One region of the Rhodococcus sp. MT28 genome, then DNA from elsewhere that is predicted to be linked to it. Evidence: riboswitches for the same ligand, from Rfam matches in the RefSeq annotation. Region 1 holds a riboswitch; each other region holds the start of a gene.
What was found. Region 1 has a riboswitch for S-adenosylmethionine ahead of AC1Q6C_RS03585 (LLM class flavin-dependent oxidoreductase). Riboswitches for the same ligand answer to the same signal wherever they lie in the genome.

Region 1 (7,759 bases):
GCCTTCGCCCGAGCCTTTCCGGACACCCGGTCGGTGATGATGCCGAGCACCTGCGAACTGATGGTGCCTGCGCCGATCCCTTGCCCCAGCCGGGCCAACACGATCATCGACGGATCCGACGCACACGCTCCGAGGATTCCCATCACCGCGAAAATGCTCAGGCCCGCCAAGAACAAGCGTCGACGCCCGACGACGTCACCGAGTCGGCCCGCCGGCACCAGGGCCAAGCCGAAAGTCAGCGAATAGCTCGCAAGGATCCACTGCACCTCCGAGGTCGACGCGCCCAGCGACGCCCGGATCGACGGAACCCCGATTCCGAGCACCGCCGAATCGAGAAGGGTGGTGAAACCCGCAGCTACGCAGACGACGATTTCCCAGCGGACGGCCGAACCGAGCTTGGTGGATTCGGCCGTCGCTGTGACTGTGTGGGACAGGACCCGTTACCCCGCAGCTTCAGACGTGGCCCGACGCGTGAGCGGCGGTCGCAACCCCAAGTGCTCTCGCAGCGTCGACGTGGAGTACTCGGTGCGGTACGCCCCACGCTCCTGCAGTTCCGGGATCAACCAGTCGACGATCTCGTCGAGCCCGGTCGGCACCAGGTACGGCGAGATGTTGAAGCCGTCCGAAGCTCCGTTGCGCACCCAATGGACCAACTGATCTGCGACCTGCCCCGGAGTGCCCGCAAAACCCGAACGCTGCGAGGTTTCGATGGCGACCTGACGTAGGGACAGATTCTTTGCCTCGGCAAGAGCACGCCATTCACGCGCGATCGCAATGGGGTCGTTGCCGTCCCGTGCGGAACCGCGCGTCTCCGAAACCGGGCGGGCAACCGGATCTTCCTCGGGGAGTGGACCGTCGGGGTCTCGATCGGAAAGGTCCTTACCCCACACCAGTCCGACGAGAGAGAGGGCAGTCTGACCGGTGAACTGGCCTTCGAGGACCCACCTTGCCTTCTCCTCGACTTCGGACTCGTTCTCCGCCAACACGATCTGCGTGCTGGGCAAGATCTTGACGTCGTCCTCCGGTCGCCCGGCTTTACGCAACCGAGCCCGAATGTCGTCGGCGAAGTCGAGCGCGCCGTCGAAATGAGTCCCGTGTCGCGAGAAGATGACGTCGGCATGGGTCGCCGCGAAATCGCGTCCACTCGGGGAATCACCCGCTTGGAAGATGACCGGATGCCCCTGGCGGCTTCGGGGAAGCGTCGGCGTCACGGAGATGTCGAACTGTGAAGTCTGCCTGCGCACGTCGCCGACGGCACCCGGAGTAGACCAGTTCTCGGACGTGCGAGAATCCGAGATCGCGTCGTCGGCCCACGAATCCCACAGTGCCCGCGCGGTTTCGATGAACTGCCCGGCACGCTCGTAGCGCAGGGAGTGGTCGAGGAAACCACCGCGACGGAAGTTCTCTCCCGTCCACGCGTTGTCGGTGGTCACCGCATTCCAGCCGGCCCGTCCGTCGGAAAGTAGGTCGAGGCCGGAGAGTCGACGCGCAAGGTCGGCCGGTTCGTTGTACGTGGTGTTCTGTGTCGCGACCAAACCGATCTTGTCGGTGATACCGGCGAGAGCGGCCAACTGCGCAATGGCGTCGGGGCGGCCGGCGATATCCAGATCGAGAATCTTGCCGTTCTGTTCCCGAAGCCGCAGGCCTTCACCGAGGAAGAAGGCGTCGAACAGACCTCGCTCGGCGGTGAGTACCAACCGCCGAAACGTCTCGAAGTCGATCTGGGATCCGCTCGAGGAATCGGACCAGATGGTGGTGTGGTTGACCCCCTGGAAGAAGACGCCGAAGTGAACGTGAGCGTCGGGTCGAGGTACGGCGGAGCGTGATGCAGTCATGGCCGAAATATCCTTAGCGCGAAGTCAAGTCAGGAGGAGTGGGCGAATCGATTTGCGGGCCGCTGCAGACCGAGGTTGCCCCTCAGGGTCGATCCCGGAACCGGGCGTCGCGTCAACCCGGCTTTGGACAGCGTCGGAAGCACGAATTTGGCCAGCACCGGAAGGTCCTCGTCGATCACGAGAGCATGGAAATGAACACCGTCGAGGTGTCCCGCCAATTCCTTCAGAACCACGGCCGCTTCCCCCGGATCTGCAGCCAGGAGCAGTCGGCCGGTGACGACGGCATTCCCGTACGAGTTCAGCTCGGTCCTCCGCTGCGCCGCAGACAGATTCGGCGTATCGAATGCCACATCGACCTCGGCGAACACCAATGACGCGCCCTCATCGCGCGCCTTGGCAGCCGACTGTGCAATGGTCTCCACCGAATCACCGGAAACGAGAACAACATCCGGCTGGCGTGGATCGATTTCGCCGTAGCGGCCGAACACCACCAACTGGCCTTGAGGCGGCCGCGGAACGATTGCCGGCCCCTTCACCGAGAACGTGTCGCCCTCGAAATTGACGTAATGCAGACGATCACGTTCGAGGAAACGCCCACTGAGATAGTCACGAACGACGGCGTCGTCCTCCCACGAGTCCCAGAGATCGGTCACAACGGTGACCGAATCCCGCTGCTCTTGCTGACGCGCCGACTCCGTTGTTACCGGAGCCCTCCCCCACGCCCTCGCCGCGGCATCGTCTTCGACCGGAACAGCAAGCCAGCCGCCACGCCCACGCGAGGAGTAGTCCAATGTCGCCAATTGCGAAGAGGTGTGGAACGGTTCGGCGTACGTGGTCCCGACGACGGGGACCAGTCCGATCGTGCTGGTCGTCGCCGCCACGTATGACGCCCTGGAGACGGCATCGATGCGGCCGACAACGTCACCACTCGGAGGGAGGATGGAATCGTCGAACGTCGCGAAGGTGAAGCCCGCATTCTCGGCAGCCGCGACGCGATCGCGCACGGCCTTACCCGTGAGCAACTGATCCGGGCGATGTGAGCTTCGGCGCCAGGCAGCGGGGTGAGTGCCCTCGCCGTCAAGTTCGATACCCACGGCAAATACAGTCATGTGTCCTCCATCGGTCCTGGCGGTAGCACCCACACTGCGCAAACGAAGCGGGTTGCTGCGGCATCATCGAGCCAGGTCTCTCAGCCACTCTGGATGGTGGATGCAATCTATGCGGGCGACGCTGAACAAGTCAAATCACGATCGGCGAATCATATTGACCAACAACATATTTCAATACAATCATCCTGATCGAAAGGGTTGCGCAACGCTAGCCGACGTAGACACCAAAGAGCCCCGCCCGACTCGCGTCGGACGGGGCTCTCGGTGTGCGCTGAAACGCTACTTCGCGCCCATCCATGCCTGATCGAACAGCATGATTCCCGTGGCAGTGGGAACGACACCGTGAACATTCTTCTGCCAAGCCCAGAACGACGTCAGCCCGCCGATCGGCGCCGATGGAACCGTCTCGTTCCACAGCGTCTGAATTTTGCCGATGATCGCCAGGGTCGACGAATTGTCCTTGGCCTGTTGTAGATCTGCGATCAGCTGATCCATCGCCGGGTTCGCATATCCAGCAGTATTCGCCATCGAGGTGCTGTTGGTCGTGGAGAACAATCCGAGATCGAGAATCGACTCGTACATTCCGATGCCCGCGTGCGCGAGGTCGAAATCGTGCTTGACGTAGACGTTCTGCACGATGTCGCCGGCGTTGTTGGCCAAGATCAAGTTCACCTCGAACCCGACGGCCTGCAACAGTGACTGCACGGCGAGGCCGATCGCGTGGTCCTTCGGCTCACTGAGAACGACGTAGTCGAGGCTGCCGTCGTACCCGTCTGCCTTCGCCTGATTCAAAAGTTCCTTCGACTTTTCGGGGTCGTAGGCAATACCCGGTGTGTCTACATGCCATTGAGACGTCGGACCGAACAACTCCGAGCCCGGCAGTCCCTCACCGTTTTCCACTCGCTGATCGATCAACGTGGTGTCGAGCGCGTAGCCGATAGCCTGACGGACGCGAACATCCGAGCCCGGTCGGCCCTCACGGTTGTTGATAATCTCGGCACTACCGGCATTGAGCACGTCGATGTAGCCGGGGTAGCCAGCGGACTTGGCGGAATTGATCGCCGACGTGAGGCCGCGAATGTAGGCGACATCGAGCTGACCGCTGTTCAATGATTCGAGATTGGCCTGCGGACCGTTGAGCGCAACCATCCGCAACTTGTCCAGCTTGGGGGCGCCGCCGTAGTAGGACGGGTTGGCCTTGAAGATTCGCTCGACGCTCGGTGTGAAGACATCTTCGGTGAAGGGTCCGGCTCCGACGGCGGTGAACTTGTCGCCCTGCTGCGAACTCGGGGCGACGATCATCCCGTGCCCGAGAGCGAGCATCGACGGAAAACGCATCCACGGCGTCTTCAGCTTGAATTCCACTGTCGTCGGACCGCTTGCCTGCGCCGATTCCACCGAAGCCAGCCACAGTTCGGCGCCATTGCCCTTGCCCGCGTTGTACCGATCGATGCTCGCGATCACGGCGTTGGCGTCGAGGGTGGTGCCGTCACTGAACTTCACACCGTCGCGAAGTTTCAGCGTCCAGGTGGCTCCGTCGTCAGCTGTCTCGAGCGATTGAGCCAACTTGGGCTCGAACTCGCCGCTCGCAGTGTTGTAACTCATCAGGACGTCGTACACAGCAGCGAAGGCCTCACCGCCGGAACCGCCGCGCGCGGCCGTCTTCGTCGGGTCGAGTGAGGGAACGAGCACCTGTACGCCGTACGTCATGGTCCCGCCGGCCACCGCAGTTCCCGGATCGGGCTGCTCGTTGACCATGCCGGTCACGACGTCCGCCGACGCGGTCGTCGTATCGGTCCCGCTGTCGTCACCGTTGCTCGCGCAGCCCACCAACAGAACCCCGGTGCCGAACAATGCGACGGCGACCCGGCTGACTTTCCCGATGCGCCAAGATCTCGAGTGCGACACGGAGATTCCACCTCACTTTCAGTAGACGCAGCCACGGATCGGCCGCAATCGGCTAATAGTGATGTCCTCTGTGGAGTGACGCCCAGCACGTTCCCGGTGACCGGAAACATTCACGGAGACAAAGGATGCGCATAACTGAGATGATCGGGCCGAGTGGTTGACGGCGACTGACATCCGAACACGAAAAAGCTCCAACCTTATGTTCGAAGAACATGAGGTTGGAGCTTTTCGATAAGAATTATGGTGGCCAGGGCCGGGATCGAACCGGCGACCTTCCGCTTTTCAGGCGGACGCTCGTACCAACTGAGCTACCTGGCCGGACGGCACCCGAACCGAATGCCTATCGCATTGCTTTGTTCTCAATCGGTTGAGAACAAAGCTTTGCGACCCTGACGGGACTCGAACCCGCGACCTCCGCCGTGACAGGGCGGCGCGCTAACCAACTGCGCCACAGGGCCTTGCTTTTTCCTTGCTGTGAAACCGTACTACATCTTCGAGCCGCTCCCAAACCACTGTCCTGGCCTGGCATTTGTGCATCTCAAAGCGTGTCGTGCGGGTCAAACCATACTGCATCGTTTCGCTTTCGCAAAACGTACCCCCTACGGGATTCGAACCCGCGCTACCGCCTTGAAAGGGCGGCGTCCTAGGCCGCTAGACGAAGGGGGCCCGCCGGATCTCTCCGAACTAGTACCCCAACGGCGTTCCGTTGGGAGCTTGGATAGCTTATGGCACGGCATTCGGAAATCACAAATCGCCTGTTCACGGGCAGAAAAGTGCACTATTCAGTGTCAGGGAACTCGACTTGGGGCCACCCGTCACGATGGAACGTCTCCAACCACTGCGGCGTAGCCATGGCTTCGAGGACTACTTCGAGAGACTCCTCGAACCACTCGCCCAGATCTCCACTGGAGGCAATCAGGTCTGCCATGTACCGCTGGCCGGCAAGGCTCGCTGCCAGTACACGCGTGAATTTGTCCGGGTCGGCGTCTTCTCGGAGCAAACCGTCGTCCTTGGCACGCAATGCCAACTCATAGGCGGTCTTTCCCCAGACCTGCCCACCACCGGACTGCACATCCTTGTAGAACTCGGGCTCGATGATCAGCCGGAATTCCGCCTGCACGATCACCTCGGCACGGAAGACCTCGGCAATGTCGAGCACGAGACCGTGCAAAGCGACGAATGGATCGAGGTCTGTTCTCTTGGCCCAACGATCAGTAATTCCAGTGAAGGTTTCGATAGCCGAGGTCAGAACCGCTCGCGCCAACTCTTCCTTGGACTGGAAATGGAAATACATGGCGCCTTTGGTGGCGCGGGAGCCCTCGAGGATCGTGTTCACCGACGCAGCTGCATAGCCGCGCTTGGCGAATTCGACTGCAGCCGCTTCGACCAGGGCGGCGCGGGTACGCCGCGCACGCTCTTGTTGACGTGCCATTTACGGTGTTGTGCCTCTCGCAGAGTTGGTACGCAGAGCCGCCGTGATCGGCGCCTGTCATCCCCCGAAACTTCACAATATCCCCTCCAACACACCCTACGTAAGGACTAGAGCCATACCCGCCAAAAGTACTAGACGCAATCGGCTGTTCAGGGGACAAGAACCGACTTTATGCCCAAAAGACACCAAGTGGTATGGTTTTGGCCGCTCGGGTGCGCCGCAGGGGGTGCGCATCCGAGCTTTTTCGTGCCCGAGATTCTGATAATTCGACCTCGCAGACGGAACTGCTTCGCCGACCGATGGACAGCAGTTCCAAGGTTTTAAACAACTAGTGCAATTGTTTATTCCCCCTTTTCCGTCGAAACCGTACTGGCAGCATCGAAACAACACAGTTAGACTGTCTAAATGAACGATGGAGAGGGTCGCAGCAAGGCTCGAGACGAGATCGACGTACTTTGGGACGATCTGGGTGCCTTCGTCCGACGTCTACGCACCAAACGCAACGACCACAAGCTCACGCCGAGCCAGATCCAGGCCCTCGGCCACCTCGACCGACAAGGTCCGTCGACCGCCAAAGAATTGGCAAAATTCGAGCGCGTCACGCCGCAATCAATCGCAAAGACCGTGGCCGCGCTCGAAGAGCAGGGCATGGTGACGCGAAGGGCGGATCCATCGGACGGCCGCGCGGTCTTGGTCACGATGACCGAACTCGGCACATCGACCCTTCACGAAGACCGAACGAAACGAACAGAGTGGCTGGCCGAGGTCATCGACGCCGAGTGCACCGAAGCCGAGCGTGACTTGCTTCTGATCGCCGGCCGAATCCTGCGAAGACTCGGCCAGGGCGAGTCCCCAGCATCGACATCGATATCAGAGGAGTCACTGATGAACTCGTGACCACCGTCATCGAAACGCCGACCCCCCAAACTCCCGTTCCACTGAAACTGAGTCTTGCTCTCGGCTCCGGAACCGTTCTTCAAGCGCTGAACTCGTCGATGATTGCGGTGGCAATCGTCCCGATCGCCACATACTTCGGTTCCAGTTCAGGCACAGCGTGGGTCATCTCGGCCCTCTACATCGCGACTGCGGTCACGGCACCGGCGGCTGGTCGACTCGGATCGATCCTCGGCGCCAAACGCGTCTACCTCGCCGGATTGGGCCTGATCGCTGCCGGATCGATCCTCGGCTCGCTCGCCCCGTCGCTGGGCTGGCTGATCGCCGCACGAATCCTGCTCGGAATCGGCACGGCGACACAGTATCCGAACGCGATGACCGTCATCCGCGAATACGCTGACCGCCACCGGACTCAAACCCGTTCAGCTATAGCAACACTCACCATTTGCGCTCAATCGGTCGTCGCGCTGGGGCCCACTCTCGGCGGGTTGTTGGTCGGCACACTCGGTTGGCAATCGATCATGTGGGTGAACCTCCCACTTGTCGTCGTCACTGCCGTATGGGTCTTCTTCGCCGCCCCG
Region 2 (7,759 bases), on a different contig from region 1:
TGCAGGTCGTAGATCTTTGCCGTGCCCTTGATGATCTGCGGCTCGGGAACGACGAACGCCTTGCCGTAGCGGGTGTTGAACCGGCCGGCCAGATCGCGTGCGAGTTCGAGGTGCTGACGCTGATCCTCACCCACGGGGACTCGCTGCGGGCGGTACAGAAGGATGTCCGCGGCCATCAGAACCGGATACGTGAACAAGCCGACACTGGCGTTGTCGCTGCCTTGCTTGGCGGACTTGTCCTTGAACTGCGTCATACGACTGGCTTCACCGAAACCGGTGATGCAGTTCAGGACCCACGCCAACTGTGCGTGCTCGGGAACCTGACTCTGCACGAACAGCGTCGCCCGATCCGGATCGATCCCCACCGCAAGGAGCTGAGCGACCGCAACCTTGGTGCGACGACGCAATTCCTTCGGGTCCTGCGTCACCGTGATGGCGTGAAGATCCGGAATGAAGTAGAAAGCGTCGAAATCGTCCTGCAACGGAACCCACTGCTGCAGCGCACCCAGGTAGTTGCCGAGGTGGAAAGAATCCGACGTCGGCTGGATTCCGGAAAGCACGCGAGGCTTTGCGGTGGGCTTCTGTTCTGCAGGGGTCGACATGGTTCCGATCTTTTCACGAGTGGAAATCAGTGCAGTGGCGTGGTGCCCGGGTAGTCGAGTTCGACGAGGTCTTCACCGTGGGCGGTGAGGTCCTCCGCACCGAACTGGTAGACGGTCCGGAAAACGACGGGTTCCCATTCTTCGGCGTAGAAGTCCATCGTTTCGCAGAACCACTCCAACTGATCCTGTTGCTCGGACAGTAGAGAACCCGCGCCTCGGACCACAACTACATATCCGGCGCCGAGTCCGAGGACGTCGTCGAGATCGCGCATGACATCGTCGAAAGCGTCTTTGTTTCGTCCGAAGTGGGACGGAAACTGGAAGGCTGCCGCGAACTCGTCGAAGACCTGCGCCGTTGTTCGCATGTTCTCGCCGCGAACCACCCGAACGACAAAATTCTCGGCACGGAGTTGACGTGCAAGATCATCTGCAACGGCCGGGTCGCTCTGCAGGGCCACTGAAGCCACATCCGAAGACGGATCCAGCCACTGCGCCACGCTGACCGTAGACGAGTCGGACATCAGCGAATCCTCACAAACGTGTCGTAGTGATCGAGGGTGTACCACGCCGAACCGTCGTTGCCGGTGACGATTCGCTCGGCGTCGCGTCCTTGGCCGTTCTTCTTCGGGTTCACGTCCCATTCCTGATAGACGACACGTCCGCCACCGGCACCGACAGCGGGTAGGCGGCCTTCGCTGTTGCGGAAGGTGATGCCGCCCTTGGTGCCCGGCGCATTGGCGGAATCCGGCCACCTCCCGGCGTCGATCTCGACCAGCGTGGCGAGCACTCGCGCCGGCGCATCGGTGCTTGTCTGCTGCGTTGGCTTGGCAGCGGAATTCGAGGGCGCGGAACTCGACGGCGCAGCCTTGGTGGTGGCGCCAGGCTTGGCTTGAACACTCGAGGACTGAACGCTCGAGGACTTCGTACCCGACGACGCCGAACTGTCGGAGTCACGTGAAGAAAGGGTGACCGCCAGTACGAGCGCAACCACCGCCACCACGACGGTGATGATGGCGTTGCGCGTCTTTGCGCTCGGCATTTTCAGACCTTCAGACATACGCGTCTCTATCGGTACGAGACGGTGACAGGCGCATGATCCGACCAACGGAGGTCGTAGGACTCAGCGCGTTCCACGAGCGCGACCTTGGCCCGCTCGGCGTATCCGCGAGTGGCAACCTGGTAATCGATACGCCAACCCGAATCGTTGTCGAATGCCTTTCCGCGGTACGACCACCACGAGTACGGGCCGTCGACACCCGGATGGAGGGCGCGGAAGACGTCCACCCACGCGGAATCTTCGGCGAACAGCAGATCCATCCAGGCGCGCTCCTCGGGGAGGAATCCCGAAGACTTCTTGTTGGTCTTCCAGTTCTTGAGGTCGAGTTCGGTGTGCGCGATGTTCCAATCGCCGCTGACCACCACGTGACGATCGGCAGCCTCGGCCGCCGCAGCGGTGGTAGCGAGGTGAACTGCGAAGGACGCCATGAACCGCTCCTTCTCCTCCTGCTTCGGCGTGAGCGCCTCACCGGAGGGCAGGTACAGGCTCGCGACGGTCAGATCGGCGAAGTCGGCTTCGATGTATCGACCGGCGTCGAGAAACTCGTCGTCCCCGTGACCGATCCGCACCGCGTCAGGTTCCGTGCGTGAGAGCACCGCGACTCCGTTGCGTCCCTTCGCGGACGGCTCGGCGGAGACGAGGAACCATCCGTTGCCGAGCGCTGGTTCGAGAGTCTCGCGAAGCTGATCGTCCGACGCACGCGTTTCCTGAAGGCAGATGAAATCCGCCGACGTCTTCTCCAGCCAGTCGAGCATGCCCTTGCGGGCAGCTGCTCGAACGCCGTTGACGTTCACGGACGTGATGGTGTGGGGCGCAAGAATGTGGGAGTCAGCAGTTTGTGGCACGGCAAGCACCGTAGCCGATTCCACCGACGCGGATGGGCGCCCAGGTCAGCGCGCGGCCCTACGCTGCAGAATCACCGCTACCGCCAGCACGACGAGACCCGCGACGGCCAGCAACGACCCCACCGCTGCCGGCGCGGTGTACCCGTAACCGGCTGCGATGACGACGCCGCCGATCCACGCTCCGAAGGCGTTGGCGATGTTGAGTGCGGCGTGATTGAGAGACGCGGCCAAGGTCTGAGCATCCTCGGCGACATCCATCAACCGTGTCTGGAGGCCAGGCACCATCGACGACCCGGCGAGCCCGATGAGGAAGACGAAGATCAGTGCCGTGTACGGATTGCGCACGGCCATCACGAAGACCGCGAGGATCACAACGAGGGATCCCATCGACAGGAACAAGCCCTTCATCAGTGCGCGATCCGCGAGGTATCCACCGACGAAGTTGCCGGCCACCATGCCCAGTCCGTACAGCATGAGTGCGAGGGGAATGAACGAAGCGCCAAGCCCGGACACGTCGGTGAGAGTCGTACTGATGTAGGTGTAGACGGCAAACATCCCGCCGAATCCGACCATGCCCACGATCAAGGTCATCCACACCTGAACGCGGCCCAGTGCCCCGAGTTCGGTGATCGGATTCGTCACCGGCATACCGTCCAACCGCGGAATCCAGACGAACAGCGAAGCAACCGTTGCCACTCCGATCACCGCAACCAAGGCAAAGGCGCTGCGCCAGCCGAGTGCCTGGCCGATCCAGGCCGCGACCGGCACACCGATCACGTTGGCCACGGAAAGACCCATCATCACCATCGCGACGGCCTTCGCGCGTTTTCCCGGTTCGGCCAGGTGAGCTGCGACCAGTGCGGCGACTCCGAAGTAGGCGCCGTGCGGCAATCCGGCGACGAAGCGGGCCATCATCAGCGTCGTGTACGAGGGCGCGAAAACCGAAGCGGCATTGCCGACGGTGAACGCGACCATGAGTGCGATCAACAGGGTGCGGCGCGGAACCCGTGCGGTGAGTGCAGCGATCAGTGGAGCACCGACGACAACCCCGAGCGCGTATGCCGAGATCACGTGGCCCGCGATGGGTTCCGAGACACCGAGCCCGGTTGCCATTTCCGGGAGCAATCCCATGGCGACGAACTCGGTGGTGCCGATACCGAAACCGCCGAGGGCAAGAGCGAGCATCGCCGGACCTCTGGCGGAACGAACCCCGGGTGTCGAGGTGTCAGAAAGGGAGAGGGTAGACGAAGTCACTGATCAATTGTGGTCTCACACCTGGTTGAACTTCCAAGTGAGAGCGGGTGAGTTCACTCACTTGAGACCGCGAACACAAATGGGACGCCCGGTTTCCCAGACGTCCCATTTGACAGGTGAAGCGGTGAATCTACTTCGCGGCCATGGCCTTCTGCAGGTTCACGTCGAGCGCGCCGAGGAACTCCTCGGTGGTCAGGTAGCCCTGATCGCCGCCGACCAGCATCGAGAGGTCCTTGGTCATCTGGCCGCTTTCGACGGTCTTGATGACAACGTCTTCGAGCGCCTGCGCGAAGCCGATGACCTCAGGGGCGCTGTCGAGCTTGCCACGATGCTCGAGCCCGCGGGTCCACGCGAAGATGGACGCGATCGGGTTGGTCGAGGTGGGCTTGCCCTGCTGGTGCTGACGGTAGTGACGCGTCACGGTGCCGTGAGCAGCCTCTGCCTCACAGGTCTTTCCGTCCGGTGTCAGCAGAACCGACGTCATGAGGCCGAGCGAACCGAAGCCCTGGGCCACGGTGTCGGACTGGACGTCGCCGTCGTAGTTCTTGCATGCCCAGACGTATCCGCCCTCCCACTTGAGTGCGGAAGCGACCATGTCGTCGATGAGGCGGTGCTCGTAGGTCAGACCTGCAGCATCGAACTCAGCCTTGAACTCGGTCTCGTAGACGTGCTGGAAGATGTCCTTGAAGGCACCGTCGTACGCCTTGAGAATGGTGTTCTTGGTGGACAGGTACACCGGGTAGTTCTGCTGCAGTCCGTAGGTGAGCGACGCGCGAGCGAAGTCACGGATGGACGTGGTGAAGTTGTACTGCCCCTGGACGACGCCGCCCTCTTCGGGGAAGTTGACCAGTTCGTGCTCGATCGGTGCGCTGCCGTCCTCAGGCGTGTAGGTGATCATCACCTTGCCGGGGCCGGGGACCTTGAAGTCTGTGGCGCGGTACTGGTCGCCGAATGCGTGACGGCCGATGATGATCGGCTTGGTCCAGCCCGGAACGAGTCGCGGAACGTTGGAGATGATGATCGGTGCGCGGAAGATCGTGCCGCCGAGAATGTTGCGGATCGTTCCGTTCGGGGAACGCCACATCTTCTTGAGACCGAATTCCTCGACACGTGCCTCGTCCGGCGTGATCGTGGCGCATTTGACGCCGACGCCGTGCTTCTGGATCGCGTGCGCTGCGTCGATGGTGACCTGGTCGTCGGTCTCGTCGCGGTACTCGATACCGAGGTCGTAGTACTCGAGGTTCACATCGAGATACGGATGGATCAACTTGTCTTTGATGAACTGCCAGATAATGCGCGTCATCTCATCGCCGTCGAGTTCGACGACGGTGCCCTCAACCTTGATTTTGGACATGGGTGCTTCGCGTCCTCCTAGGAAGTTTCCCTGGTTACACGGTTGCGGTCACACTTTGTGAGTGGGTCCGCGAACGGTTCGATTATCAAACCTAGACGGTGTGGACTGATCTCGGGAGATGAGTCCCAAACAAGACAAGCGTACTGCTAACCCGTGAGGCCGCAACCGGCAGGTCCACTCATCGGTCTCTACTCGCGAGTAACTTTTGCCTGCTAGTGGGCTGCGTCGCCCTGCCTCGCGTGCGGTTGCGGCTCACATTTCGCCCCGTGTCAGGACTGCGCTCACTTCCCGGTAGAATCCGACTTGGTCATGAGTGCCAGCGTCAAGCCCCGGCTCGCTGGACGGCAACCCTCCAACCGCGGTGGGGTGCCCCGGGTGATGACCAGGTTTCCCGACGTGGATCTGCTCGCGCAGTTCCACCGCAATTCGGGTGACAAGCGCGGGTCCGACAGGGACGGACCCCAGACCGGGCCGAGCCCCACGGAGGTATTTCAGTATGTGTCGCACTTGTAGATAGACCCCAGCACGGGGCGGCGATCATTCGCCCCCGTCCGACATCTATCCGTCAGACCACTGGAGTGAACAGATCATGACCGACAACACAGCCGACGCCGCAGCAACTTCGGATCCGACCGCCAACTGGTCGTTCGAGACCAAGCAGGTGCACGCCGGACAAACAGCGGACACCGCCACAAATGCGCGCGCTCTGCCGATCTACCAGACCACCAGCTACGTCTTCGACAGCACCGATCACGCTGCTGCACTGTTCGGCCTCGCCGAGCCGGGCAACATCTACACGCGGATCATGAATCCCACACAAGACGCCGTCGAGCAGCGCATCGCTGCCCTCGAAGGCGGAGTCGCCGCACTCCTCCTCTCCTCGGGTCAGGCCGCCGAGACCATCGCGATCCTCAACATCGCCGAGGCCGGCGACCACATCGTCTCCAGCCCGTACCTGTACGGCGGCACGTACAACCTCCTGCATTACACCCTTCGTAAGCTGGGCATCGAAGTCACGTTCGTCGAGGATCCCGACAATCTCGAGCAGTGGCGCGAAGCCATTCGCCCGAACACGAAGGCGTTCTACGGCGAAACGATCGCCAATCCGAAGAACCACATCCTCGACCTACCCGGTATCTCGTCACTGGCCCACGAGAACGGTCTTCCGTTGATCGTGGACAACACAGTCGCGACGCCGTACCTGCTTCGCCCACTCGAACACGGCGCCGACATCGTCGTTCACTCCGCCACCAAATACCTTGGTGGACACGGCACCGCGATCGCCGGCGTCATCGTCGACGGTGGCACTTTCGACTGGACGCAGGGTCGCCACACGAACTTCACGACGCCTGATCCCAGCTACCACGGCGTCACCTTCGCGGACCTCGGCGCGCCGGCGTTCGCACTCAAGGCCCGCGTCCAACTGCTGCGCGATCTCGGTTCCGCCGTGGCGCCGTTCAACGCGTTCCTCATCGCGCAGGGTATCGAAACCTTGAGCCTGCGCATCGAGCGCCACGTATCCAATGCACAGAAGGTCGCCGAATTCCTCGACGGTCACGTCGAGGTGGCCTCCGTTTCCTACGCGGGACTTCCCTCCTCGCCATGGTTCGAACGTGGAAAGCAGCTGACGCCCAAGGGAACCGGCGCCATCGTCACCTTCGAGCTGCCCGGCGGTATCGATGCGGGCAAGACATTCGTCAACGCCCTGACGCTGCACAGCCACGTCGCCAACATCGGTGACGTTCGCTCACTCGTCATCCACCCCGCGTCGACGACACACTCGCAGCTCACCCCCGAAGAGCAGCTCGCCTCCGGTGTCACACCCGGGCTCGTCCGCCTCGCGGTCGGCATCGAAGGAATCGACGACATCCTCGCCGATCTCACCGTCGGCCTGGCAGCGGTGGCAAACTCGTGACCGTGAACGAATTGGAGCCCAGGATCGACCTCCTGCCCCCACCCGACGGCCAGGTGGGGTTCGTCGACATCGGTGCCTTGGAACTCGAGAGCGGCGCGGTGCTCCCATCGGTTTCGCTCGCCGTTCAGCGGTGGGGTGAGCTTTCCCCGAACCGCGACAACGTCGTACTCGTCGAGCACGCACTGACCGGAGACTCACACGTCACCGGACCGATCTCCGCGAATCAGCCCTCCCCCGGCTGGTGGAACGGGATGGTCGGCCCCGGCGAACCGATCGACACCGGCGAATGGTGCGTCATCGCAACCAATGTCCTCGGTGGTTGTCGCGGCACGACCGGTCCCAGTTCGCCGGCCGACGACGGCAAGCCGTGGGGCAGCAGGTTCCCGGAGATCTCCATCCGGGATCAGATCGCGGCGGAGAAGAAGCTCGTCGATCTCCTCGGGATCGACCAGTTGGCCTCGGTAGTCGGCGGATCCATGGGGGGCATGCGCACCCTCGAATGGGCAGTTACCTACCCGGACGGCATTCGCTCCGCGTTGGTTCTCGCAACCGGTTCACGGGCCACTGCAGATCAGATCGGCACCCAGACGACGCAGATCGCTGCCATCGTCTCCGATCCGGATTGGCAGGGCGGTGACTACCACGGAACAGGGCGGGCACCTCGCACCGGACTCGGCATCGCCCGTCGCATCGCGCACCTGACGTACCGCACCGAGTCCGAACTGGACGCGC
Region 3 (7,759 bases), on a different contig from region 1:
ATCGAGGTTGCCGCCCACGCCTGCACCAAGATGTTCGACGCGCGGTTGCAGGAGCTGAAGATTCCGGCGCAGGTGGATTACGAGCCGAACGGCACGCACGCGTGGGCGTATTGGCGTGAACGACTGCCGAAGGCGTGGCCGACTCTGTCCCGGGCATTGGGCGTCTGACGGTTCGACAACAGTGCTCGGGTTGTGGATGCACCACAACCCGAGCGTTGGATCACTCGCAGGCGATGCCGTCGTTGTCGCGGTCGAGATGCGGGGCGTATCCGTTCTGGCCCCGGTACAACGGAGCTGCGCCGGCATTACGAACGGCTGTGCAGTTCTGGTAGTACCGCGCTGGTGCGGGAGTGTTCTGCGGCGCCGGCTGGTTCTGGGGCGCTTGCGGAGCGGGCGGCGCCGGCGGTGCGAAGACCGGGGGAAGGAACGGCTGGACTGCGTCGGCAGAGCCAGTCGGAATCATGCGTGCGATCTCGATCGGTAGGAAATCGAAAACCGTGGATGCCTGAGCGGCGGGCGCGGCAACCAGAGTGATTGCGGCGCAACCTGCGACGCTGAATGCCAGACGGCGGAGCTTCATGTGACCTCGTGTTCAACTGGGCAGCCCTTCCACTTCTGAGGGCTGTGCCGGCTGAGCATACTGGTCATAACGACCAAATGGTTTATTTCGGCAAGGGTGAAATCTGGGGTGAAAAGCAGCGTCCCGCACCGTATTGCTCAGGTGCGGGGACGCTGCTGTAGTCATCGAGGGTTACGCGTCGACAAGTTCCTCGGCGAAGGGATCACCGTTGCGGGGAGCGTCGAAGCGCTCCTTGTCGAGGATTCCCTCACGCTTTGCGACGATGACCGGGACCAGTGCCTGGCCGGTGACGTTGACTGCGGTACGGCCCATGTCGACGATCGGTTCGACTGCGAGGAGCAGTCCGACGCCGGCCAGGGGAAGACCAAGGGTGGAGAGTGTGAGTGTGAGCATGACTGTCGCACCGGTGGTTCCGGCCGTTGCCGCTGAGCCGATGACCGAGACGACGACGATCAACAGGTAGTCGGTGAAGGTCAACGGAACGTCGTAGAAGCCTGCGACGAAAATCGCCGCGATCGCGGGATAGATTGCGGCGCAACCGTCCATCTTCGTGGTGGCGCCGAGCGGAACGGCGAATGAGGCGTACTCACGCGGAACACCGAGGTTGCGTTCGGTGACGCGTTCGGTCAGAGGCAGAGTGCCGATCGACGAGCGCGAGACGAATCCGAGCTGAGTCGCAGGCCAGACGCCGGAGAAGAAGCTTCGAACCGAGAGGCCGTGTGCGGCAATCAGGATGGGGTAGACCACGAAGAAGACGATGGCCAGACCGATGTAGATGGCGGCGGTGAAGACGCCCAGCGAGCCGATTGCATCCCAGCCGTAGGTGGCGACAGCGTTGGCGATCAGCGCGGCCGTACCGATCGGGGCAAGGCGAATGATCCACCACAGGACCTTCTGGACGATCGCGAGCAGTGACGCGTTGAACTCGAGGAACGGAGCAGCCTTGGGGCCGATCTTCAGCGCCGCGATACCGATTGCGCCGGCGATGACGAGCAGCTGCAGGACGTTGAAGCTCAGGGATGTGGTTGCTACTCCCTCTGCGACGGAAGTCTTTGCGCCCAGCCCCAGGAAGTTGTTCGGAACCAGTCCGGTGATGAACGCCCACCACGAGCCGGAGCTCTTGGGTTCCTTCGCTGCTTCGGCGGCGACGTCGGTCCGTGAACCGGGATCGGTGATCAGGCCGACGATGATGCCGATGATCACAGCAATGAAAGCGGTGATCGCGAACCAGAGCAAGGTCTGCACGGCCAGGCGAGCTGCATTGGCGACCTGGCGCAGGTTGGCGATGGAGCTGACAATGGCGGTGAACAGCAGCGGGATCACCGCAACGGTGAGCAGCTTGACGTAACTCGAGCCGATGGTCTGCACGGTGCCGACCAACCAGTTGACGTTGCCGTCGGCCGCATCAGGCATTGCCCGGGCGACGAGACCGATGATGACACCGAGTACGAGACCGGCGACGATCTGCGGTCCGAATGCCGTCGCCCAGGACGGAAAACGGGACGTGGACTTTTCCGGCACGCCGGTGGAGGTGGAGCTGGGCATGACTATGCCTTTCGAAAATCAAGGGAGCGAAACGCAGCGCGGCACCAGAGGCCGGGCAGATTCGAAGAAATGTTTCCTGGTACGCGTCAGGTCAGAGCGAGCGCGTACACATTGCGCTCGCCTGCAGGCGAAGGTCGACGTAACGCCGACTGGTCAGGAACAACACTGTCCACACACTACTCGCAGCTTCAACTACTCGATCCCGAGGGTCGCCGCGGGAGTTCGCTTCGTGTTCGTCGGGCGTGCCCCGATCAGTCACTGTTGGTCGGTTGACTAGTCTCGACGATCAGTAGGTGCCGCACCGGCGCCTACGCGTCGGCAAGCGGAAGCGAGAGACCGATGAGCGTTCGGAATGCCGAGTACCCGCGTCCGAAGCATTTCCTGGTGCACCTCAGTGACACGCATCTGGTGGCTCAGGGGGAGTTGTACGACGCCGTGGATGCGTCGACGAGATTGCGGGAAGTGCTCAGCGGGATCGTGGCCTCGGGCGCACGCCCGGATGCACTGATATTCACCGGCGACCTGACCGACCAGGGACACCCCGACGCATACGCGGAATTGAAAGCCATCGTGGAACCCGTGGCAGCCGAGATCGATGCGCAGGTCGTCTGGGCGATGGGCAACCACGACGACCGCCCTACGTTCAGATCTCTGCTGTTGGGCGAGGACGCCACCGATCATCCCGTCGACAACGTCTACGACCTTGACGGACTGCGGGTGATCACCCTGGATTCGTCGGTTCCCGGGCATCACTACGGTGAGATAACGGATGGCCAATTGGATTGGCTACGAGCAGAATTGGCGGTGCCGGCGCCCGACGGAACAATTCTGGCGCTGCATCATCCGCCTGTTCCGTGCATTCAGGATCTCGCGGTTCTGGTGGAGTTGCGCGATCAGTCCCGGTTGGCGGATGTCTTGCGTGGCAGCGACGTCCGGGCGATTCTTGCCGGGCACCTGCACTATTCGACGACGGCGACGTTCGCCGGCATTCCGGTTTCCGTGGCGTCGTCGACGTGTTACACCCAGGACTTGAACGTGGAAGTCGGTGGTCAGCGTGGTCGTGACGGGGCTCAGGGGTGCAATCTGGTGCACGTGTACGACGAGACAATTGTTCATTCGGTCGTTCCACTCGGTGCGCACGTGACGGTCGGTGAGCCCGTCGACGCGGCCGAGGGTGCTCGGAGGCTCAGTGCTGCCGGCATTCGAATCCTCGAGAGCGAAAAGGCGGCACGCTCGATCATCTGAGGCCGCAGGCGGTTTCCGGCACCCACGCGCAGTTCTGGGTGATTGCCGGGCTGTCGCGTACTCACTACCGTCGAGGTAGGTGCAGAGCTCCAGCAACAAGGACCGGCTAGCTGGACGGCAACCCTTCATGCCGATGGGGTGCCCCGGAATCACACCTGGCGATACGCGCGGTGCGTGTCGCAAGCGGCAGTCGCCACGAGAACCGTCAGTCGGGTGCTGACGGTTTCTGCGGTCGGCACTGTGCGCTCCCGAGTAGTTCTCGAACAGGAGTATGCGTCGATGACCTCCACCCCCTCCTCTCATCTTGCTCCGTTGCATCTCGCCGTAGCGCTGGACGGTGCCGGTTGGCACCCTGCAGCCTGGCGAGAGCCGCACTCGCGCCCGAGTGAGCTGTTCAGCGCGTCGTATTGGACTGACGTGGTGACGACCGCCGAGCGTGGTCTGCTCGATTTCGTCACCATCGAGGACAGTCTCTCGGTGCCGGCCAACCCACTCGAACCCGTCGACGACGCGGTTGATCGGGTGCGCGCTCGGCTCGACGCACATCTCGTGGCCGCCCGACTGGCACCGATCACGAGCAACATCGGCTTGATCCCGACCATCACCACCATTCACACCGAGCCGTTTCACGTGTCCAAAGCCGTTGCCACGCTGGACTACACCTCGCGCGGTCGCGCCGGATGGCAGGTGAAGGTTTCGGCGTCGGAATCCGAGGCAGCACAGTTCGGGCGCCGCGACATCCCAGCGCTCACCGATGCCGACCGTCAGTCGATCGTTTCAGGCATCCTCCCGGACTTCGTGCGCGCGCTGTTCGACGAAGCTGCGGAGGCAGCCGACGTCGTCCGGAGACTCTGGGACAGTTGGGAGGACGACGCCGAGATCCGTGATGTGGAGCAGCGCCGATTCATCGACCGGGACAAGCTGCACTACATCGACTTCGAGGGAAAGTACCTCTCGGTCCGTGGACCGTCGGTGACTCCGCGCCCGCCGCAGGGGCATCCCGTCGTCACCGCATTGGCTCATCAGCGGGTCGCGTACGAGCTGGCGGCGCGGACGGCCGATCTGGTGTTCGTGACGCCGTTCGACGACGAGCAGGTCACGGCAATCCTGGGTGAAGTGCGAGCAGCCGAAGAACACGTGCAGCGCACCGGCGAACCGCTTCGGGTCTTCACCGACATCGTCGTATTCTTCGATGCTCCGGAAGAAACCGGAAAGGAACGGCTCGCTCGCCTCGACGCGCAGGCCGGCGCCGAATACCGTTCGGACGCGCTGACCTTCACCGGCACCGCGGCTGAGTTGGCAGATCTTCTGCTCCGGTGGCAGCAGTTGGGAATCGACGGCTTCCGGTTGCGGCCGGGCGTCGTCGTGGACGACCTCGACGCGATCGCAGGTGAGCTGGTGCCTGAATTGCAGCGACGCAACGTATTCCGCACCGAATATCCGCAGACGAATCTTCGCGGACTCCTTGGTCTACCCATCGACGTTCCCAACCGCTACGCCGCCGGCACTCCGGCCGCCTGACAGACGAGGAATAGATTCTCATGAGTTCTCAGAAGCGTAAGCAGGTCATCCTGGGTGCCTACCTCGGCGGCGTCAACCATCACACTGCATGGTGGGATCCGCAGGCGGGCAGCCAGATCGAGTTCGATTCTTTCGAGCACACCGCTCGAACCGCCGAGCGTGGGAAATTCGACTTCTTCTTCCTCGCCGAAGGCCTCGCCCTTCGTGAGCGTGCGGGACAGATTTTCGACCAAGACATCATCGGTAGGCCGGACACCTTCACGGTCCTTGCATCGTTGGCGGCAGTAACCGAACACCTCGGATTGGCCGGCACCATCAACGCCACGTTCAACGAGCCTTACGAGCTGGCAAGACAATTCGCGACGCTCGATCAGTTGTCCGGAGGACGTGCCGCCTGGAACGTCGTCACCTCGTTCGACGCATTCACCGGCCAGAACTTTCGTCGCGGCGGATACCTGGATCGTGCGCAACGATACGAGCGTGCGGAGGAGACCGTAGCGCTGGTGCGTCAACTCTGGGATTCGTGGCGAAGCGACGACATCGTGGCCGACAAGGCATCAGGGCGTTTTCTCGCGCGACCGGATGCCGGTGAATTCGCTTTTCATGGATCGCATTTCGATGTGAACGGCCGATTCACAGTGCCGCGTAGCCCGCAAGGGCGCCCGGTTATTCTGCAGGCCGGGGTGTCGCCGCAGGGGCGCGATTTTGCTGCCGGCAATGCCGACGCGATCTTCTCACCGTACGGTCAGTTGCCCGAGGCGGCCGATTTCTATCGCGATATCAAAGCACGTGCCGTTGCGGCCGGACGTGACCCGGGTGACATCAAGATCCTGCCGTCGGCGAGTTTTGTTCTCGGCACCTCGGAGGCAGATGCGATCGAGAAGTACCGAGAGATTCGCGACCAGCAGGTCACCGGCCAGACCGCTTTGGTTCTGCTCGAACAGATCTGGAATCTCGATCTGTCGAAGTACGACCCCGAAGGACCACTACCCGATATCGCTCCGGATCCCGAGGCTCCGCCGATCATCCAGGGCCGCGCCTTCATTCACCAAGATCGTTTCGCGACCGTCGCAAAACTGCGCGCGGTAGCGGAGAGCAAGAAGTTGAATCTGCGCGAAGTGGTGATCGATCAGTTCGAGCGTGGACCGATCGTCGGTACACCGCAGCAGGTTGCCGAGAAAATAGATTCGTTTGTCAGCAACGACGGTTCGGATGGGTTCATCCTCGGGTCGCACCTTGTGCCGACCGGCCTCGACGAGTTCGTCGACGACGTGGTGCCGCTGCTGCAGGATCGAGGTGTTCTCCGCAGTGACTACGAAGGAACGACGTTGCGTGACAATCTCGGTCTGCCCATTCCGGTGCAACGGGAGCATGTGACAGCACGCTGATCGACCGAAGTAGCAAGGGCCCAGCCGAAATCGGCTGGGCCCTTGTTTCGTCTAGGCTTCCCAGGGCGCCGGGATGGGGTAGTAGCTCTCCAGGAACTCCGTGATCTTGCGTGTCCGAAGTTCCAGATCGATCTCTGGAGCGCTGCCGTCGTTGAGGCAGAAGAAGTCCATGGAGCGCTTGGCGAGCAGTGAGTCCATGTCGCGCAAACCGGCCTTGACCGTCGTGTCGACGTATTTGACGGCGGCGGACTTCTGCACCACCGACCGTCCACTCATGAGCGTGTAGTAGTGGTACAGCGAATTGGTCACCGAGATATTGGAACTCGCGCGGAAGGTGCTTGCTGCAGTGGCCGCGAAGTCTTCGGCGAACTCGCGTTCCATCTCGGCCATCACGCTCTTGCGTAGTGGCGTCGCTGCGTGCTCCAGATGTCTGGTGGTCATCAGACCGAAGCGGTCCTGCAGCAGACGGCGGTTGACGCGGGCCGCATTCTCGAACCCGCTGCGGTCGTTGTCGTTGTGTCCCAATCCGATTCTGGTGTCGGCCTCGATGAACATGCTGATCCCACCGGGGGAGAAGAACATGTCAGGGCCGACGGGGCGACCGAAGAACATGTCGTCATTGGAGTAGAGGAAATGCTCTGCCAGACCCGGAATATGGTGCAGCTGGCACTCGACAGCTTGAGAATTGTGGGTGGGCAACACACTTGGATCGGCGAAGAACTTTTCGCTGGGCATGAACGTGACTCGCGGATCGTCGGCAAGCCAGTCCGGACGATCGGAATCGGTTGCGACGAAGATCCGCCGGATCCACGGCGCGTACATGTGGATAGATCTAAGTGCGTATTTGAGCTCGTCGATCTGACGGAAGCGCGCTTCTGATTCGTCGCCCTCGCCGACGATGTAGTTCTGCATGCGCTTGGCGCGCTGAGCCTGAAACTCTTTGGAAGAACCGTCGACCCAGGAAAAGACAAGATCGATATCGAAGCTGATATCGGAGGCATGATCGGCGAACATGTTCTCGATGGTCGGCCAGATCCGGCCGAATCGCTCGACGGTTCCTCGGACAGCTTCTTCGGGGAGGACGGTTCGTCGTGTCAGTGAGTTCTCGACGGGTAGGACGATTTCTTCGTCGGAAATCGACCACAATTCGATCTGAACGCCGATGTTCGCGCCGTAGTTCATACCGCTTGCGACGTGAACCCTCGGACGGAACAAGCGGAAGATCCGTGACTTGTTGGTTTTCGACAGGGCACCGTCCGCGACAAGGAGCGCTGGACTCTTCTTCGCGTCGACGGTTTTGGAATAGAAGGGTGCGTTTGCGCATCCCTCGACAAGTGCCTGCCGCAGGTTCTTGCGTTCCGTCCAGCTGACCGCGATGACCGGGCGCTCGTCGTTTCCGCGGACGAGTAGATACTCGATTCCTGCGGCGTCGAGGATGTCGCGGATGAAGAGGAGATCTTCGACCATCGCTTCGAGCGGC
Region 4 (7,759 bases), on a different contig from region 1:
ACGAGCTGGATCCTTCGGCGCAGCTCACGCAGGTCGCTGCCCTTGACCTTCGTGATGTCCTGGCCGTCGAAGGTGATGGTGCCTGCGTCCGCCTGCTCCAATCGCACGACAATGCGTGCGGTGGTCGACTTGCCGGAGCCCGACTCCCCCACCAGCGACACCGTCTGACCCCTCGGAACGGTCAGCGATACCTCGTTCACCGCGGTGATCGAACTCCCGTGTCCGACGTTGAAACGCTTGGTGATTCCGGTCAACGTCAGCAGCGGGCTCGTATCCTGACGGACCGGCCGATCGACCGGTCCCGAGGACAGGCTCGGCGCAGAGCTCAGAAGTTTCTTCGTGTACTCGTCTCGCGGGTTGTCCAGAATATCCGCGGTGCGGCCGGATTCGACGATCCTGCCGCCCTGCATCACCAGGATCCGGTCCGCGCGGTCTGCGGCCACACCCAGGTCGTGCGTGATCAGGAGCACGGCGGCACCGGATTCGGCGATTCGCTCGTCCAAGTGGTCGAGGATGCGTCGTTGAACCGTGACGTCCAGAGCACTGGTCGGCTCGTCGGCGATGACGAGGGCCGGGTTCGCGACAAGCGCGATACCGATCAGAACTCGTTGCCGCATACCGCCGGAGAGCTCGTGTGGGTACTGGCGTGCTCGGATTTCCGGCCGGTCGATACCCGCACGCACGAGCACCTCGACGGCGTCCAACCGGGCTTTGCGGCGGTCTGCGAGGCCGTGGATCCGCAGGACTTCTGCAACCTGGTCGCCGATCCGGGTCACCGGGTTGAGCGAGGTCGTCGGATCCTGCGGCACCAAACCGATACGCGCGCCGCGGATTCGCTGCCACGCACGGTCGGAATACGAGTCGATCTGTTCACCCTCGAACTCGACGGTCCCGCCGGTGACGTGGCCACTGCCGGCGAGCAGACCCAATATCGCGTGGGCCGTGGTCGACTTACCGGAACCCGATTCCCCGACCACCGCAACTACTTCGCCCCGACCGACGGTGAAGCTCACGCCGGATACCGCGGGCTCGGCGCCGTAGGCGATCTGTAAGTCGGTGACGGAAAGCAACTGTTCCTCGGTCGTGCTCATCGCCGGTTGTTCCTTTCGATCTCGTGGCCGATACGGTGTGCCGAGATGACCACGGCGACAATCGCGAGACCGGGAAGTGTGGTCATCCACCAGGCATTGGCGAGGAAATTACGTCCCTCGGATACCAGCGATCCCCATTCCGGGGTAGGCGGAACGGCGCCGAATCCCAAGAAGCTCAGAGCCGACACCGCCAGTACTGCCTGCCCGAACTCGACAGCGGACAGCGCGACCACCGGCGCGTAGGAGTTGGGAAGCACGTGCCGACGCAGGACACCGAGCCACCGCACACCCGAACCGAACGCGGCCTCGACGTACTGAGCGCCGCGCACCCGCATCACTTCGGCACGCATCACTCGCGCAAAGTTCGCGACCATGCTGACGCCGACCGCGATGGCGACGTTGATGGTGCCGAAGCCGAGTGCGGTCACCAGTGCCAACGAGAGCAGCAGCGCCGGAATGGACAGCAGCACGTCGACGATACGCATCAGCACGGCGTCGACGACGCCACCGACAAAGCCCGCGAGCAAACCGATTATCGATCCCGCCACCAATGCGATTCCGACCGCCACCAAGGTTGCGGTCAGGGACAGCGCGGCGCCGTGCACGAACCGTGTGTACAGGTCACGTCCGAGATTGTCGGTTCCGAACCAGTGAGCCAGGCTCGGGCCCTGCAGTTTGTCCGCCGGGACACCGGACAACGGATCGCCGCTGGCAAAGAATCCGGGTGCGACGGCAAAGCCGATGGCAAGCAACACGATCAACACCGGAATCACCAAGCCGGGCTTTCGGATCCAGCCGATGGCCGTGGACTTTCGGCGCGAAACAACAGGTGCCTTCGCCTCGACGCTCGGATCGAGGAGTAGGGGTTCGATCAATGTGTCAGACATGAGCCGGCTCCAGATCGGTCGAGCTTTCGGTATTCGACTTTTCGGTGTGACTCTTCTTCGTCTGGATGATCCGTGGATCTATCAAGGGGTAGAAGAGGTCGACCGCGAGGTTGACGAGCACGAACACCAGAGAGGCGAACACAACGACTCCCTGCACCACCGGGATGTCCTGCGCCATCACCGACGTCTGTGTCAGACGGCCGACGCCCGCGCGGGAGAACACCGTTTCCACAACCACCGAGCCCGCCAGCAGCGTGCCGACCAGCACACCGGCAATGGTGAATGCCGGAATGCTCGCCAGTCGCAACGCGTGACGGGTCTGCACGCGCCAACGGCTTGCGCCCTTGGCGTACGCAGTCTCCACGTGCGGCGAACGTAGCGTCGACTGCAGGCTGGTCGTGAGCACCTGCGCGATCACCGCGCCGGTCGGGATCGCCAAGGTGATCGCCGGAAGAATCACCGTTGCGAATCCCTTGTCTCCGAATGCCGGGAAGATGTGCAGACGGAACGAGAAGAGTTGCAGAAGAATCAGGCCCACCCAGAAAGTGGGCACTGCCACACCCAGCGGCGGCAGCGAGAACAACAGGTTCGCGAGCCACCGCCTGCGGGTGTAGGTAGCGAAGAACGCGATCGCCACTCCGAACAACACGGCCAGAACCAAAGCGGTGGTTGCCAAGACCAGAGTGCTCGGCAGCGCCGAGAAGATGGCATCCGTCACCGACTGACCGGTGGAGATGGACGTTCCGAAATCGCCGCGAAGAGCATTCGTCAGCGATGTCCAGTACTGCACCCACACCGACTGGTCCAAGCCGTACCGTGCCCGAAGCTGATCGAGCGCAGCCTGATCCACTGCAACACCCTGACCGGACGAGTCGGCAGCCATGCTGACGGGATCACTGGGCAGGAGGAACAGAATCACGAACGAGATGGTGAAGGCGGCCCACAGAACCACTGCGGCCTGGCCCAGTCGGGTGAGTACGTATCGAGTCATGATTACTTACCCGACAACCATGCGTCGTAGAACTGCAGGCGCGAGGAGGCTTCGAAGTTCAGGTCCTGCACACTCGATCCGGCGCCGATGGCCTGCGAGAGCTCGATGGTGGGGATGGAGAGTCCACGGTCGAGGATCAATTCCTGTGCGGTGGATACCAGTTCGCCGCGTTGGCCGTTGTCCGTGGCTGCAAGCTGGTCTGTGAGTACCTTGTCGAGCTCCGGATCTGCGCCGCGACGGTTCAGGTTGCGGCCTTCGGTGCTGAACGATGCCCGCAAGATGTCGGCGTCCGCGCGAGTGCTGTTGTAATACAGCGAATCGTAATCACCCGATACTCCCTTCTCGGTCCATTCACCGTTCGAGACCAGGTTGAGCTGCAGATCGACGCCGACCTTCTTGAGCTGCTGCTGCACGAGCTCGAGGATGGCCTGGTTACCCGAGAACACCGGACTGAAGGTGACGCTGAAAGTGAGCTTCTGCCCGTCCTTCTCGCGGATACCGTCGCTGCCGGTCTTCCAACCAGCCGCGTCGAGGAGTTTCGCCGACTTGTCGGCGTCGTACGTCACGACACTGGATTCGTCGCTGTAGAGCGGAGTGGTGTGAGCCAGCGGGCTCGTGGCCGGGAAGAACGACGGATCCAGAACGGTGTCGACGAGTTCTTGGCGGTTGATCGCGGGAATGATGGCCTGACGAACAGCCTGATCAGCGAGAACGCCGCGACTGACGTTGGGCTGGAAGAAGAAGCTCACACCCGGGTTCGGCCTTGTGAGGATTCGTCCACCCGCGCCCTCGATCTGCGGCGCATCCTGCGGAAGCGCATCGCTGACCGCATCGAGCTGGCCGGAGGCCACGCTGCCCGCCCGCACACCGGATTCGGGAACCACCGTGAAGTCGACGCCATCGAGGTACGCCTCGCCCTGATGCGCGACCGCATCCGAGGCCCAGTTGTATCCCGCACGCTTGGCGATCTTGACGCTCTTGTCCTGCTGCCAGTCGGTGTACACGAACGGTCCGGAGGCGATCACCGCTGCACCGGGGCAGCGCTGCTCGGATGCCAGCGCGGTGGTGGAATCGGCGAGGATTCCGAGCTGTGGCGTCGAAGTTGCTTGCAGGAACTGAACATTGGGTCCGGAGAAATTGATCTTCGCCGTGTGAGCATCTACGACGTCGGTACCGGCGTACGAGGACAGGTAACTCTTCGCCAACGACGCGTTCGGTCCCAGGTTCTTGACCGAGTCGAAGGTCTTCTTCACCGAATCCGCCGTCACCGGTGTGCCGTCACTGAAGGTGGCGTCGTCGCGAAGGACGAACGTGAAGCTCGCGGCGTCGGGGCTGATCTCCCAGCTCTTGGCGAGCCACGGGGTGATCTCTCCGGTGTCGGGATTTTGATCGGTAAGCGAATCCACCACTGTCCGAGTGACATACACGGTCTGGTTACTGCCGGCCTGGGCCGGATCGGCGCACGTCGGCGCCTGTGACAGACCGTAGCGAAGGGTTCCGCCGGACTGGGCGGGGCCTGCGTCGGCAGCACTGTCACTCCCGCTGCTGCAGCCGGCGAGGACGGTGCCGAGAACCGAGACAGCACCGATACCGGCGATTACGGTCGCGCGTTTGCGGGCACCGAATGAGGGCGAAGACACCAAGAACTCCTAAAGAGGCATGCCGAAGAGCGCACCCGTCGCCTGAGACGAGAAAGGCGATCGAGCACGAATCACTTGTGAGAGAAGAGAAAACAGACTTGTCGACGACTCGCCTGAGTGTGAATGACTGACCGAGGTCAGTTGGTACAGAAAGATCCCGCGGTGCGGCACAGGTCTACGTGACGACGCGACCAGGCGGTATCGAAACCGCCTTCGACTGCCTTCATTTCGTGTTCCTCCATCGGTCCTGGCGGTAGCACCCGCACCCGATCACTCGGGGGGTTGCTGCGACTTCAATGAGCCAGGTCTCTCGGTCGCTCTGGATGGTCGTTCGCAAGTGTACGAGGTCAAACCCGGGTGTTGTCAACCCGGTCGGTAGGAATTGCTGCTCGAGTCACATTTTCGAGGACCCGAAGCTGCTTTTCGAACGGGTGGATGCCCACCTCTTCGGGCGAGAGTGAAGCGTCGTAAAGCGGTGTGTATCCACTGGACAGATACAGCGCGACGGCCTCGGGTTGCCGAGGGCCCGTCGTGAGAAACACCCGGTTGTATCCACGAAGTTCGATCTCTCGTTCCAACTCGCGAACGACGGCCTTGCCGAGGCCGCGCTTCCGATGGTCGACCGATGTCCAGATTCTCTTCAGTTCGGCAGTGGTGGAATCGAATTGACGAAACGCACCGCCGGCGATCGGCAGACCGTCGTGGGTGAGCACCAGAAGCGCACCCTGCGGGTAGGCAAATTCTTCTGCCGGATACGTCGTGAGATCCTCGAGCATCGCTTCGTGAGTACCGCCGTAACGCGAACTGTATTCGAGTGCCAAGTCCGCGATCAGTGGAGCTGCCAAGGGATCGTCCTGCGATACCGAATAGACCTCTACCGCTCCGACACCCTCGAGCTGTCGAGTTCCGAGCTCCAGTGCCACAACACTTTCCTCCATGAATCTGGTCAACGCTCCCCCAGCCTGAAAACTTCCGGAGCGAGGGTGGTTCCGTCGACGAGGTCCGCCACAAGTTCTCCCAAGGCCGGACCGAACTTGAACCCATGCCCCGAGAACCCCGCCGCCACTGTGACGGCGCCGACTCGGTCGATGACGAAGTTACTGTCCGGCGTGCTCGTGTACAGGCACGTGATCGACTCGACACGGGTGGAATCGACGCCGGGCAACCACGACTCGGCGTACTGGGCCAATCGCTGCTCTCCGTCGACATCAGGGGTGTAGTCACGGGTCTGCGGAGTCACCACCGGCCCGGTCGCGTGTTCGCCGATCTTGATCCCGTCCTCGGAACCGAGCCCGTAGATCCCCGCGGTCTCCAATTCTGCGCCGGTGTGGTGGACGAAACTCGGCCACTCGACTCCGGGATCGAGCGGTGCGAAGTGTGCCGGTTGTTCCTGTGTCGTGCGCAGCGTCGGCAGTACGATCTCGGAGCCGAGACCGCTGTCTGCGATCAGATCTGCAGTCCACGCACCGGCCGCGATCACGACCTGACGAGCTGCGAGCGTTCCACTGTCCGTCACCACGTCCACGCCGTAGGACGCTCGCGCGAGTGCCAACACCCGAACATCGTGACGGACCTCGGCACCGGCAAACACCGCTCCTGCCTTCAGAGCGGTCACGGCGCGGTCCGCGTGCAACCGGCCTGCGTCGGGGTGATGGAGCACCGTGGTGTCGAATCGCAGCCCCGGCCAACGGGCGGACGCCTCGGCAGGGGTGAGGATCTCACCCTTGATGCCCGCCTCGAGAAGTATCTTCGCCTTGGACTGCACGGCCTGCGGCAGGCCGTGATCAACGGCACCGGTGAGTTCCAGGAACCCGATGTCCGTCGTGGTCTCCAACTCCCGCCACAGCGGCAGCGCGTCGGCCGCCAAACCTGTGTACAGGTGATTGTCGTACGCCTGCCGATAGATACGCGAAGTACCGTGCGACGCACCGTGCTTGTGCCCCGGCCCGAACTGTTCCAGCTGAACGACGCTACGTCCGCGTGCCGCGAGCCGCCAGGCGGCGGAGGACCCGACGAGTCCTCCGCCGATGACGATCACATCGAAAATCTCACTCATGGACGAGAGCTCACTTGGTCTTCGGAAGGCCGGGCGGGTTGATCAGGGACGTGTCGACGGCTTCGCTGGTGATGTTCCAGCGCTCGAGGATCTGCTGGTACGTGCCGTTCTCGATCGTGTGGTTGATCGCGTCGTTGATCGCCTTGATCAGGCCGTTGTCCTTCTTCACCAGCACCGCGATCTGCCCCTGCAGGGTGTCGCCGGCCCCGGAGAACTCACCGACAACCTCGGTCTCCCCCGACTGCTTGGCGTGGAACTGCGACGACGGGTTCGGGCCGAAGTAGGCGTCGATCCGGCCGGACTGCAGCGGGAGGTAGTAGTCGGTGGTGTTCTGGTAGTAGGAGATGTCGGTAGGCGCCAGGCCGGCCGCGACGTTCTGCTCACTCCACTTGACCAGCAGCGCTTCCTGATTGGTGCCCGAGGAGACGGCGATCTTCTTGCCCGCGACGTCCTTGGGTTCCTTGATGGAGATTCCGGCACCCTTCTTGGCTTCGAAGGCGAGGGTGTCGAGACGGTAGGTCGCGAAGTCGTACTTCTCCTTACGCTCTTCTGTGACAGTCACATTGGAGAGGAAGGCGTCGGCCTCACCGGAGTCGATCCGGACGAAGTTCTGTGCCCAATCTGCTGTCTGCAGGTCGACCTTCAAGCCGAGAACGTCACCGATCAGATAGGCGAAGTCGGTCTCGGAACCGATGAGGGTGGTGTCGTCGTCGGCGTAGAAACGGAGCGGCGGAGCGGAACCGGCACTACCGGTGACGCGCAGCGTGCCACGATCGCGGATGTCCTGAGGTAGCTCGGCGGCGATTGAATCCACCTTGTCGGTGGTGATGCGGTTCTGATCGGCCGTGAGGTTGTAACCCGCAGCAGCGGTGACCTGGGCGCCGTCGGACTCGGCGTCCGCGCTGCTGCATGCAGCGCTGAGCAATCCGACGGTGGCAAGCGCCGAGATCAGAAAAGTCGCGCGACGGGATGTGGAGAACATCAATTTTTCCTTCCGGGAATGAGTCTGGGTCGCGTCAGAGGACGCGGGAGAGAAAGGCTTTGGTCCGTTCGTGGACCGGATTGTCGATCACCTGCGAAGGCGGGCCCTGTTC

Region 2: another riboswitch for S-adenosylmethionine. It lies ahead of AC1Q6C_RS20525 (bifunctional o-acetylhomoserine/o-acetylserine sulfhydrylase); the one in region 1 lies ahead of AC1Q6C_RS03585 (LLM class flavin-dependent oxidoreductase).
Region 3: another riboswitch for S-adenosylmethionine. It lies ahead of AC1Q6C_RS28290 (LLM class flavin-dependent oxidoreductase); the one in region 1 lies ahead of AC1Q6C_RS03585 (LLM class flavin-dependent oxidoreductase).
Region 4: another riboswitch for S-adenosylmethionine. It lies ahead of AC1Q6C_RS18315 (putative leader peptide); the one in region 1 lies ahead of AC1Q6C_RS03585 (LLM class flavin-dependent oxidoreductase).

What each region holds. Positions count from the first base shown of each region.
Region 1 covers NZ_JBXAFD010000001.1:757,802-765,560, forward strand. Annotated here, with positions in the region: gene AC1Q6C_RS03575 (MFS transporter) at 1-371, opposite strand, end outside; gene AC1Q6C_RS03580 (NtaA/DmoA family FMN-dependent monooxygenase) at 441-1,835, opposite strand; gene AC1Q6C_RS03585 (LLM class flavin-dependent oxidoreductase) at 1,865-2,944, opposite strand; SAM riboswitch class I at 2,949-3,044, opposite strand; gene AC1Q6C_RS03590 (ABC transporter substrate-binding protein) at 3,224-4,852, opposite strand; tRNA gene AC1Q6C_RS03595 (tRNA-Phe) at 5,094-5,170, opposite strand; tRNA gene AC1Q6C_RS03600 (tRNA-Asp) at 5,237-5,310, opposite strand; tRNA gene AC1Q6C_RS03605 (tRNA-Glu) at 5,446-5,518, opposite strand; gene AC1Q6C_RS03610 (TetR family transcriptional regulator) at 5,631-6,284, opposite strand; gene AC1Q6C_RS03615 (MarR family winged helix-turn-helix transcriptional regulator) at 6,690-7,181, shown strand; gene AC1Q6C_RS03620 (MFS transporter) at 7,178-7,759, shown strand, end outside.
Region 2 covers NZ_JBXAFD010000005.1:159,659-167,417, reverse strand. Annotated here, with positions in the region: gene trpS (tryptophan--tRNA ligase) at 1-602, opposite strand, end outside; gene AC1Q6C_RS20550 (barstar family protein) at 629-1,123, opposite strand; gene AC1Q6C_RS20545 (guanyl-specific ribonuclease) at 1,123-1,641, opposite strand; gene AC1Q6C_RS20540 (exodeoxyribonuclease III) at 1,668-2,513, opposite strand; gene AC1Q6C_RS20535 (MFS transporter) at 2,550-3,689, opposite strand; gene AC1Q6C_RS20530 (NADP-dependent isocitrate dehydrogenase) at 3,889-5,112, opposite strand; SAM riboswitch class IV at 5,418-5,558, shown strand; gene AC1Q6C_RS20525 (bifunctional o-acetylhomoserine/o-acetylserine sulfhydrylase) at 5,702-7,027, shown strand; gene metX (homoserine O-acetyltransferase MetX) at 7,024-7,759, shown strand, end outside.
Region 3 covers NZ_JBXAFD010000010.1:86,739-94,497, reverse strand. Annotated here, with positions in the region: gene AC1Q6C_RS28310 (alpha/beta hydrolase) at 1-168, shown strand, start outside; gene AC1Q6C_RS28305 (excalibur calcium-binding domain-containing protein) at 221-580, opposite strand; gene AC1Q6C_RS28300 (dicarboxylate/amino acid:cation symporter) at 752-2,125, opposite strand; gene AC1Q6C_RS28295 (phosphodiesterase) at 2,465-3,370, shown strand; SAM riboswitch class IV at 3,449-3,562, shown strand; gene AC1Q6C_RS28290 (LLM class flavin-dependent oxidoreductase) at 3,545-4,891, shown strand; gene AC1Q6C_RS28285 (NtaA/DmoA family FMN-dependent monooxygenase) at 4,912-6,279, shown strand; gene AC1Q6C_RS28280 (stealth family protein) at 6,331-7,759, opposite strand, start outside.
Region 4 covers NZ_JBXAFD010000004.1:400,596-408,354, forward strand. Annotated here, with positions in the region: gene AC1Q6C_RS18295 (dipeptide ABC transporter ATP-binding protein) at 1-1,091, opposite strand, end outside; gene AC1Q6C_RS18300 (ABC transporter permease) at 1,088-1,978, opposite strand; gene AC1Q6C_RS18305 (ABC transporter permease) at 1,971-2,969, opposite strand; gene AC1Q6C_RS18310 (ABC transporter substrate-binding protein) at 2,972-4,609, opposite strand; gene AC1Q6C_RS18315 (putative leader peptide) at 4,747-4,851, opposite strand; SAM riboswitch class I at 4,845-4,939, opposite strand; gene AC1Q6C_RS18320 (GNAT family N-acetyltransferase) at 4,957-5,547, opposite strand; gene AC1Q6C_RS18325 (FAD-dependent oxidoreductase) at 5,556-6,665, opposite strand; gene AC1Q6C_RS18330 (ABC transporter substrate-binding protein) at 6,676-7,647, opposite strand; gene AC1Q6C_RS18335 (amino acid ABC transporter ATP-binding protein) at 7,682-7,759, opposite strand, start outside.